One region of the Terrabacter sp. Soil811 genome, then DNA from elsewhere that is predicted to be linked to it. Evidence: predicted binding sites of a transcription regulator. Region 1 holds the regulator's gene; the other holds the start of a gene.
What was found. The regulator HrcA, encoded in region 1, represses chaperone genes, less so after heat shock. The targets are predictions, from matches to a motif close to TTNGCACTCGNNNNNNNCGAGTGCNAA.
Positions count from the first base shown of each region.

Region 1 (4,413 bases):
GGCCGGCTCGGCCTCGTCGCTGACCTCGATCACGCGGCCCCGCACCCACGCCCGGTCGACGTCGGTGGCCTCGAGCAGGGCGCGCCGGCCCGCACCGTCGGCGACGAAGTAGCGCTCACCCGGTCGGATGCGCACGACCGTCGCGGCGTGGCGCCCCTCGGCACCGTCGAGGAGCAGGGACGCCCCGACCACGGCGCCGGCGACCTCGGACGGCTCGCCGAGGAAGAGCTGGTGGGTCACCGGGCGCTCACGTGGGGGTCACTTCTCCTTGAAGGCGTCGCGCAGCTTGCCGAACAGCCCCTTGTTGGCGGGGGTGAGGCGACCCTCGTGCCGCTCCTCGCCGCGCAGGGTCGCGAACTGGTGCAGCAGCTCCCGCTGCTCCTCGGTCAGGCGGGTCGGCGTCTGCACCGTGGCGTGCACGAGCAGGTCGCCGCGACCCCCGTGGCGCAGGTGGGTGACGCCGAGGCCGCGCAGGGTCAGCACGTCGCCGCTCTGCGTGCCGGGCTTGATCTCGAGGTCCTGCATGCCGTCGAAGGTGGACAGCTTGAAGCTCGTGCCGAGCGCGGCCGCGGCCATGGGCAGCTCGACGTTGCAGTGCAGGTCGTCACCGCGACGGGTGTAGGTGTCGTGGTTGACGACGCGGATCTCGACGTAGAGGTCGGCCTTGGGCCCGTTGCCGGGGCCGACCTCGCCCTCTCCGGTCAGCTGGATGCGGGTGCCGGTGTCGACGCCCGCGGGCACCTTGAGCTTGAGCGAGCGACGGGTGCGCACGCGGCCGTCACCCGAGCAGTCGTGGCACGGGTCGGTGAGGGTCGAGCCGTAGCCCTGGCAGTTGACGCACGGGCGCGAGGTCATGACCTGGCCGAGGAAGCTCCGCTGGATCTGCTGCACCTCACCGGCGCCCTTGCAGATCTGGCAGGTCTGGCGACCGGTCCCGGGCTCGGCTCCGTCGCCGTCGCAGCGCTTGCAGCCGACCGCGGTGTCGAGCGTCAGCTCCTCCTCGGAGCCGAAGACGGCCTTCGACAGGTCGATGTCGAGGCGCACGAGGGCGTCCTGGCCGCGCTGCACGCGGGCCCGGGGTCCGCGCGTGCCGGCCTGGGCGCCCGCGCCGAAGAAGGCGTCCATGACGTCGCTGAACGAGAAACCCTGTCCCGCACCGAAACCGGCGCCACCGCCCGAGGCGAAGGGGTCGGCGCCCATGTCGAAGGACTGGCGCTTCTGCGGGTCGGAGAGCACGTCGTAGGCCTGCGAGACCCGCTTGAACTCCTCCTCGGCCTCGGCGCCGGGATTCACGTCCGGGTGCAGCTTGCGGGCGAGCCGACGGTAGGCCTTCTTGATCTCCTCCTGGCTCGCGTCGCGCGAGACCCCGAGGACGGCGTAGTAGTCGTTCAAGCTGAGATTCCTTTTGGTACGTGGTGCTTTCGGTTCCGGCGCGGCGCTGCGCCGGCGGACTGGCCGCTGTGCTGCAGGTGGGTCAGGTGGCCTGGTTCTCGTCGAGGATCTCGGAGACGTAGCGCGCGACGGCGCGGACCGAGGCCATCGTCGTGGGGTAGTCCATGCGGGTCGGGCCCAGCACTCCGAGGCTCGCGACGCGCTCGGCACCGGAGCCGTAGCCCATCGACACGAGGGACGTCGACTGGAGCCCGGTCACGGGGTTCTCGGACCCGATGCGCACGGAGACGAGGTCGGGGTCGTCGCCGAGCTGGCCGAGCAGGCGCAGCAGCGTCACGTGCTCCTCGAGGGCCTCGAGGATCGGGCCGATGGTGCGGGGGAAGTCGGTGCCGGCGCGTGCGAGGTTGGCCTGACCGGCGAGGACGACGCGCTCCTCACGCTCCTCGACGAGGGCGTCGCCGAGGGCGGACACCACGGCCTCCATGGCGGCACGGTCGGCCTCGTCGGCCTCGTCGACGAGGCGCCGAAGGCGGGTCGCGGCCACGGTGAACGGCACGCCGGCCGCCACCTCGTTGATGCGCGCGCGGATCGAGGCGACCAGCGCCTCGCCCGTGCCGTCGGAGAGCACGCGGCCCGTGTCGACGACGCGCTGCTCGACGCGCCCGGTGTTGACGATGAGCACGATCATCAGGTGCGAGGAGCCCATCGGCACGAGCTCGATGTGGCGCACCGTCGACCGCGTGAGCGAGGGGTACTGCACGACGGCGACCTGACGGGTCAGGCTCGCGAGCAGGCGCACGGTGCGGTCGACGACGTCGTCGAGGTCGACGGCGCCCTCGAGGAACTGGCCGATGGCCCGGCGCTCGCCCGACCCGAGGGGCTTGACGGCGCTCAGCCGGTCGACGAAGACGCGGTAGCCGGCATCGGTGGGCACGCGCCCGGCCGACGTGTGCGGCGCGTGGATGAGGCCCTCCTCCTCGAGCAGGGCCATGTCGTTGCGCACGGTCGCGGCGCTGACGCCGAGGTGATGGCGCTCGACGAGGGCCCGGCTCCCCACCGGCTCGGAGGTCTGGACGTAGTCCTGCACGATCGCGCGCAGCACCATCAGCCTGCGGTCCTCGCTCATCGCGTCCCCTCCTTCACGGGTCTGGCACTCTCGATCGACGAGTGCCAAGTCTACGTCGTGCCTCGCGGATCTCCGATTTCATCCAACCGTATGCCGTCGGGGCAGCTCCGACCCCGCCCGCGTGGCGGCTGCGTCCGGGTCCACCAAGCGGCATACCCTCCCTAGTCGTGTCCCCCAACGATCGCTACGGATCCGACGTGCTCAGCGGCGACTGGCGTGCCCCGCGCCGCGGCCGGTCGACCCCGACCCCGGCCGAGCCCGACCTCGTCGTCGAGGAGGTCGAGACCGGCTGGGTCGGCGCCGTCGTGCGGGTCGAGAAGGCCGGCGGCATGCACGTCGTCCACCTCGAGGACCGCCGCGGGCGCACCAAGGCCTTCCCCCTCGGCCCGGGCTTCCTCGTCGACGGCGCCCCGGTGACACTCACTCCCCCGCAGGCCGCCGCCGGCGCTGCCCTCGCCGACGCCCGCCGGGCCGCGTCCCGGACCGCGAGCGGCTCGGTCGCCGTCGAGGGAGCGCGAGCGCGCGTCGCGAGCGGGTCGCGGATCTACGTCGAGGGTCGTCACGACGCCGAGCTCGTCGAGAAGGTCTGGGGCGACGACCTGCGCGTCGAGGGCGTCGTCGTCGAGCTCATGGACGGCGTCGACGACCTCGCCGGCATCATCTCCGAGTTCCAGCCGGGACCCGGTCGGCGCCTCGGCGTGCTCGTCGACCACCTCGTCCCCGGCACCAAGGAGGCCCGCATCGTCGCGCAGGCCCAGGCGCTCCCGGGCCTGTCCCAGCACGTGCGCATCCTCGGCCACCCCTACGTCGACGTCTGGCAGTCCGTGCGCCCGGAACGGCTCGGCTGGCAGCAGTGGCCGGTCATCCCGCGCGGGACGTCGTGGAAGCACGGCATCTGCGCCGAGCTCGGCTGGGCCCACGCGAGCCAGGCCGACATCGCCAACGCGTGGAAGCGGATCCTCGGCACGGTGCGCACCTACGCCGACCTCGAGCCGACGCTGCTCGCGAGCGTCGAGGAGCTCATCGACTTCGTCACCGAGCCCGGCGCCTGAGCGGCGACGGGCGCCCGGGACGCCGTGGCGGGCAGGGCGCCCAGGTCGCCCAGGTCGCCCAGGTCCCCCAGGTCACTTCTTGAGGTAGCCCTGGACGTCGACGACGAGGTAGGACGCCGCGCTCGTGTGCACCGTGATCGCCCCGTCGGCGCCGACGGGGACGACGACGGCGTTGACCCGGGCGCGGCCCGAGGCCACGGTGACGTTCGCGGGGGTCGGTCGGGTCGTGCCCGAGGCGTACGCCGTCACGGCGGTCGTCGCCGTCGGCGCGATGGGCGTCAGGGTGATCGACACGGCCGCCACCCCGACGGTGGGCACCCCGGCCCGGCCGAGGACGGGCACCGAGACGGTCGAGCCCGCCGCGACGCGCCCCGTCGGGGCACCGAGCCCGATGCGCGTGTCGAGCACTCGTGACGGGGCGAGCGCGACGTGGTCACCGCCCGTCCTGAACCAGCCGACCACGTCGACGAGCAGGTCGGTCTCGGCCGTGGACTGGATGGTCACCTTGCCGCCGGTGCCGATCCGCGACACGACGACGCCCGTCATGGCGGCGTCCGCGTCGTAGCGCACGTGCGCGGTCGTCGGCCGGGTCGTCCCCGTCGGGTATGCCGTCAGCCAGCCGCCCGCGCTGGGCGCGGCCGCCGAGACGGCGAGGACGACGGCCGACGCCCCCGTGCTCGGGACGATGCCGGCGCCGGCCACCGGCAGGTCGACGCTGCCGTTCGCGGGCACGCGCACCTGGGCGGTGCCGAGACCGGTGCGCGTGTCGAGGACACGGGCCGGCGTGACGGAGACGAGGTGCCCCGTCGTGGGGTACCACCCGACGACCTCCGCGACGAGGTG
Region 1 covers NZ_LMSX01000011.1:148,298-152,710, forward strand. Annotated here, with positions in the region: gene ASH01_RS19750 (16S rRNA (uracil(1498)-N(3))-methyltransferase) at 1-240, opposite strand, end outside; gene dnaJ (molecular chaperone DnaJ) at 259-1,392, opposite strand; gene hrcA (heat-inducible transcriptional repressor HrcA) at 1,475-2,518, opposite strand; gene ASH01_RS19765 (DUF3097 domain-containing protein) at 2,686-3,570, shown strand; gene ASH01_RS19770 (CHAP domain-containing protein) at 3,643-4,413, opposite strand, start outside.

Region 2 (4,413 bases), on a different contig from region 1:
CCCGTCGCCGCGTTGAGGCCCTGGCCGATGGGCAGCTCGGCCACCTTGGAGGTGACGACGTAGCCCTGGAGGCCGGCGTTCTCGGCGATCCAGCGCAGCGGCTCGGCGACGGCCTTGCGCACGATGGACGCGCCGGTGGCCTCGTCGCCGGTCAGCTCGAGGGCGTCGATGGCGGACGCGGCGTGGATGAGGGCGGTGCCGCCACCGGCGACGATGCCCTCCTCGATGGCCGCGCGGGTCGCCGAGATGGCGTCCTCGATGCGGTGCTTCTTCTCCTTGAGCTCGACCTCGGTGTGCGCGCCGACCTTGATGACGCAGACGCCACCGGCGAGCTTGGCGAGGCGCTCCTGGAGCTTCTCGCGGTCCCAGTCGGAGTCGGTGCGCTCGATCTCGGCCTTGATCTGGTGGACGCGGCCGGAGACCTCGCCCTCCTCGCCGTTGCCGTCGATGATCGTCGTGTTGTCCTTGGTGAGGACGACGCGACGGGCCTGGCCGAGGACGGTCAGGTCGGCCTGGTCGAGGCTGAGCCCGACCTCGGGCGCGATGACCTGGCCACCGGTGAGGATGGCGATGTCCTGGAGCATGGCCTTGCGGCGGTCGCCGAAGCCGGGGGCCTTGACTGCGGCGACGTTGAACGTGCCGCGGATCTTGTTGACGACGAGCGTCGAGAGGGCCTCGCCGTCGACGTCCTCGGCGATGATGAGCAGCGGCTTGCCGGACTGCACGACCTTCTCGAGGACCGGGAGCACCTCGGCGACCGAGGAGATCTTGCCCTGGTTGATGAGCACGTAGGCGTCCTCGAGGACGGTCTCCATGCGCTCGGTGTCGGTGACGAAGTACGCCGAGAGGTAGCCCTTGTCGAACTGCATGCCCTCGGTGAACTCGAGCTCGGTCGCCGTCGTCGAGGACTCCTCGACGGTGATGACGCCGTCCTTGCCGACCTTGTCGAACGCCTCGCCGATGAGACCACCGAGGGTGGCGTCCTGGGCGGAGAGCGTCGCCACGGAGGCGATCTCGTCCTTGCCGTCGACCTCGCGGGCGTTCTCGAGAAGGCGGTCGTTGACCGCGGTGACGGCCTTGTCCATGCCGCGCTTGAGCGCGGCCGGGGCGGCGCCGGCGGCGACGTTGCGCAGGCCTTCCTTGACCATGGCCTGGGCGAGGACGGTCGCGGTCGTCGTGCCGTCACCGGCGACGTCGTTGGTCTTGGTCGCGACCTCCTTGGCGAGCTGGGCGCCGAGGTTCTCGTAGGGGTCCTCGAGCTCGATCTCGCGGGCGATGGTCACGCCGTCGTTCGTGATCGTGGGGGCGCCCCACTTCTTGTCGATGACGACGTTGCGGCCCTTCGGGCCGAGCGTCACCTTGACGGCGTTGGCGAGCGCGTCAACGCCGCGCTCGAGCGACTTGCGGGCGGAGTCGTCGAACTCCAGCTGCTTGGCCATGGTGTTCCTTTGGCTCGGGTTGCTTTGTGGTTCTTGGGAATCCGGGCATCTGCGAGCATGCCCGGTCAAACGAGACGCACCCCGGGGAGACCCCAGCGGGGCTCACCGGGGTGCGGTCACGGCATACGGCTGGGTCAGCCGACGATGGCGAGGACGTCGCGGGCCGAGAGGATCAGGAACTCCTCGCCGCCGTACTTGACCTCGGTGCCGCCGTACTTGCTGTAGATGACCTTGTCGCCGACCTTGACGTCGAGCGGGACGCGCTCGGTGCCGGTGTCGTTGAAGCGGCCGGGGCCGACAGCGAGGACCTCGCCCTCCTGGGGCTTCTCCTTGGCCGTGTCCGGGATGACGAGGCCAGACGCAGTGGTCTGCTCGGCCTCGAGGGACTTGACGACGATGCGGTCTTCGAGCGGCTTGATGGAAACCGACACGGTGGTGACCTTCCCTTCGGGACAGTCGGAAAACTGACTACGGACTGTGGGCTCTTCGAGGCTGGCCGCCGTCGCGGGGGTCGACCTCCCTCGATGAGGGTGCTGGCACTTTCAGGTCGAGAGTGCCAACAGGATGAAATCTAGGTTTGTCATTAGCACTCGGTCAAGTCGAGTGCCAGATTCGTCGGCGCGCCGCGGCCCGGACGGGCACACCCACCGGCGCTGGCAGGATGAGGCCATGGATGCCGCCATGGTCGATCGCCTCTCCGCAGGTGAGGGCTGGGCCCTGCTCCAGTCGCTGCCTCCCTACGACGAGGACGGCTCGCTGCACCTGCAGGGCCGACTGCGCGAGGCGGGCTTCGCGGCCGACCTCGTCGCGGCCGCGATGACCCAGTCGCGGCTGCGCTCGCGCGGCACCGAGAAGTTCGGCGACTTCGCCGCCGGCATGCTCTTCACCTCCGACGGGCTCGAGCAGTCGACGCGCCTCGCCATCGCCGCGCGACACGCCCACCGGTATGCCGCTGCCGGGGTCCGCGACGTCTACGACCTCGGGTGCGGGCTGGGCGCCGACGCCATGGCGTTCGCCGGTCTCGACCTCACCGTCAACGCCGTCGACGCCGACGACACGACCGCCCGCATCGCCGCGGTCAACCTGCGCCACTGGGCGTCAGCCCGGGTGACGCACGGGCTCGCCGAGGACGTACGCCTGCCGCAGGGCGAGGGGCGACGGCACCTCGGGCTGTGGCTCGACCCGGCCCGCCGCGTCACCGGCGTGGCCGACATCAGCGGGCGCACGAAGCGCGTCTTCTCGCTCGACGCGATCTCGCCGTCGTGGTCACAGGTGCTCGACTTCGCGGAGCAGGTGCCGGCGACGGGGGCCAAGCTCTCCCCCGCGTTTCCGCACGGCTCGGTCCCGTCGGGGGCGGAGGCGCAGTGGACGTCGTGGCACGGCGAGGTGCTCGAGTGCGCAGTCTGGTGGGGACCGCTCGTCGCGACCGCCGGACGGACCGCCGCCGTGTGCACCGAGACCTCGACGTCCGTCGTCACGGATCAGGATGCGGTCGACGGCGGTCAGAGACCCGGCCTCGGGTCGGTGACCGACATCGGCGAGTGGCTCTACGAGCCGGACCGGGCCGTCATCCGGGCCGGGCTCACGGGGGCGCTCGTGGCGGCCGTCGACGGCGCCGAGCTCGCGACGGGCGTCGGTTACGTCTCGAGCGGCGTCGCGCGCGAGCTGCCGTGGGCGCGGCGCTTCCGGGTCGTCGAGGCGATGCCCCTGTCGACGAAGCGGCTCGCCCGCTGGCTGCGCGACCACGGCCACGACCGGGTGACCATCAAGAAGCGTGGCGTGACTCTCGACGCCGACCTGCTGCGCCGGCAGCTGAAGATGACCGGCCGCGGCAAGGGCGGTTCGGAGGCGACGCTCGTCCTGACACGCGTCGGAGGCGGCCAGGTCGCCCTCGTCGTCACCCCCGCCTGACCGGCAGCCCCGGCTGACCGGCGCCCCCGGCTGCCAAAGCGACCGCCGCCGCTCGCGGCGTGGAGCGTCGGCGGGCGTCCGTCTCCGACGTGGCGTTCCAGTGTCAGCGGCCCGCCGCCGATGCCGCTCCCGGCAACGGACGCCTCGGCGCTCCTCGACCGAGCGCGACGGCCGCCACGGGCTTCAGGCGATGGCGGCGTAGAGCGCGTGCAGTGCGCTCCACGTGGCGTCCCAGTCCGCCATCGCAGCATCCGCGACGTCCGACTCCAGGCGACGCACGTAGGTGTCCCAGCCTGCGGCATACCCCGCTGCCTGGGCGCCGGTGAGCCGCTCGTGCCGCAGGTGCAGGCGGGCGCCCTCCCCGTCGGCGATGACCTCGGCGGTGACGACCGACCGCACGTCGCCGAGCGGCCACTCCCAGACGAGCCGGCTCGGCGCCTCGCACACCACCACGCGGCACACCGGGGTGTCGGCGTCGTCGAAGTGGATGGTGAAGTCGCCACCGGGTCGCAGCTCCCCCTGGACGGGGGCGAACCAACGCGCGAGGCGGTCGGGCTCGGTGCACGCCCGCCAGAGGTCGTCGGGCGACGTCGCGTAGTGCCGGTCGAAGACGACCGCCACCTCCTCGCCGCCGCGCTCGATCCGGCCCAGCACCTGCGTCAGCTCGCTCATCGGTGTCCCTGTCCCTGTCGTCGGGCCCGCGCGCCGCGGGCGATCTCGGTGTCGAGGGCGTCGAGGCGCCGCCCCCAGAACGAGCGGACCTCGCGGCACCACTGCTCGACCTCGTCGAGGGCGCCCGGCGCGAGCCGGTAGACGCGCCGCTGCCCGACGGCCTCGGCCTCGACGACACCGGCCTCCCGCAGCACGCGCAGGTGCCTCGAGATCCCCGGCCGCGCGGCGTCGAAGAGCGCCGCGACCTCGCCGGCCGTCAGCTCCTCACGGGCGAGGTGCTCGACGATGGTCCGCCGAGTCGGGTCGGTCAGCGCCTCCCAGGTCCCACTCACGACCAAAGAGTAACCCTTGAGTTACGTAACGCACAAGGTACGCCTGTTCGCAACACATC
Region 2 covers NZ_LMSX01000009.1:178,272-182,684, reverse strand. Annotated here, with positions in the region: gene groL (chaperonin GroEL) at 1-1,439, opposite strand, end outside; gene groES (co-chaperone GroES) at 1,574-1,870, opposite strand; gene ASH01_RS16425 (class I SAM-dependent methyltransferase) at 2,109-3,350, shown strand; gene ASH01_RS16420 (SRPBCC domain-containing protein) at 3,534-4,022, opposite strand; gene ASH01_RS16415 (metalloregulator ArsR/SmtB family transcription factor) at 4,019-4,354, opposite strand.
Region 2: a site for HrcA is predicted at 2,023-2,049, ahead of groES (co-chaperone GroES). Genes of this name have one in related genera too.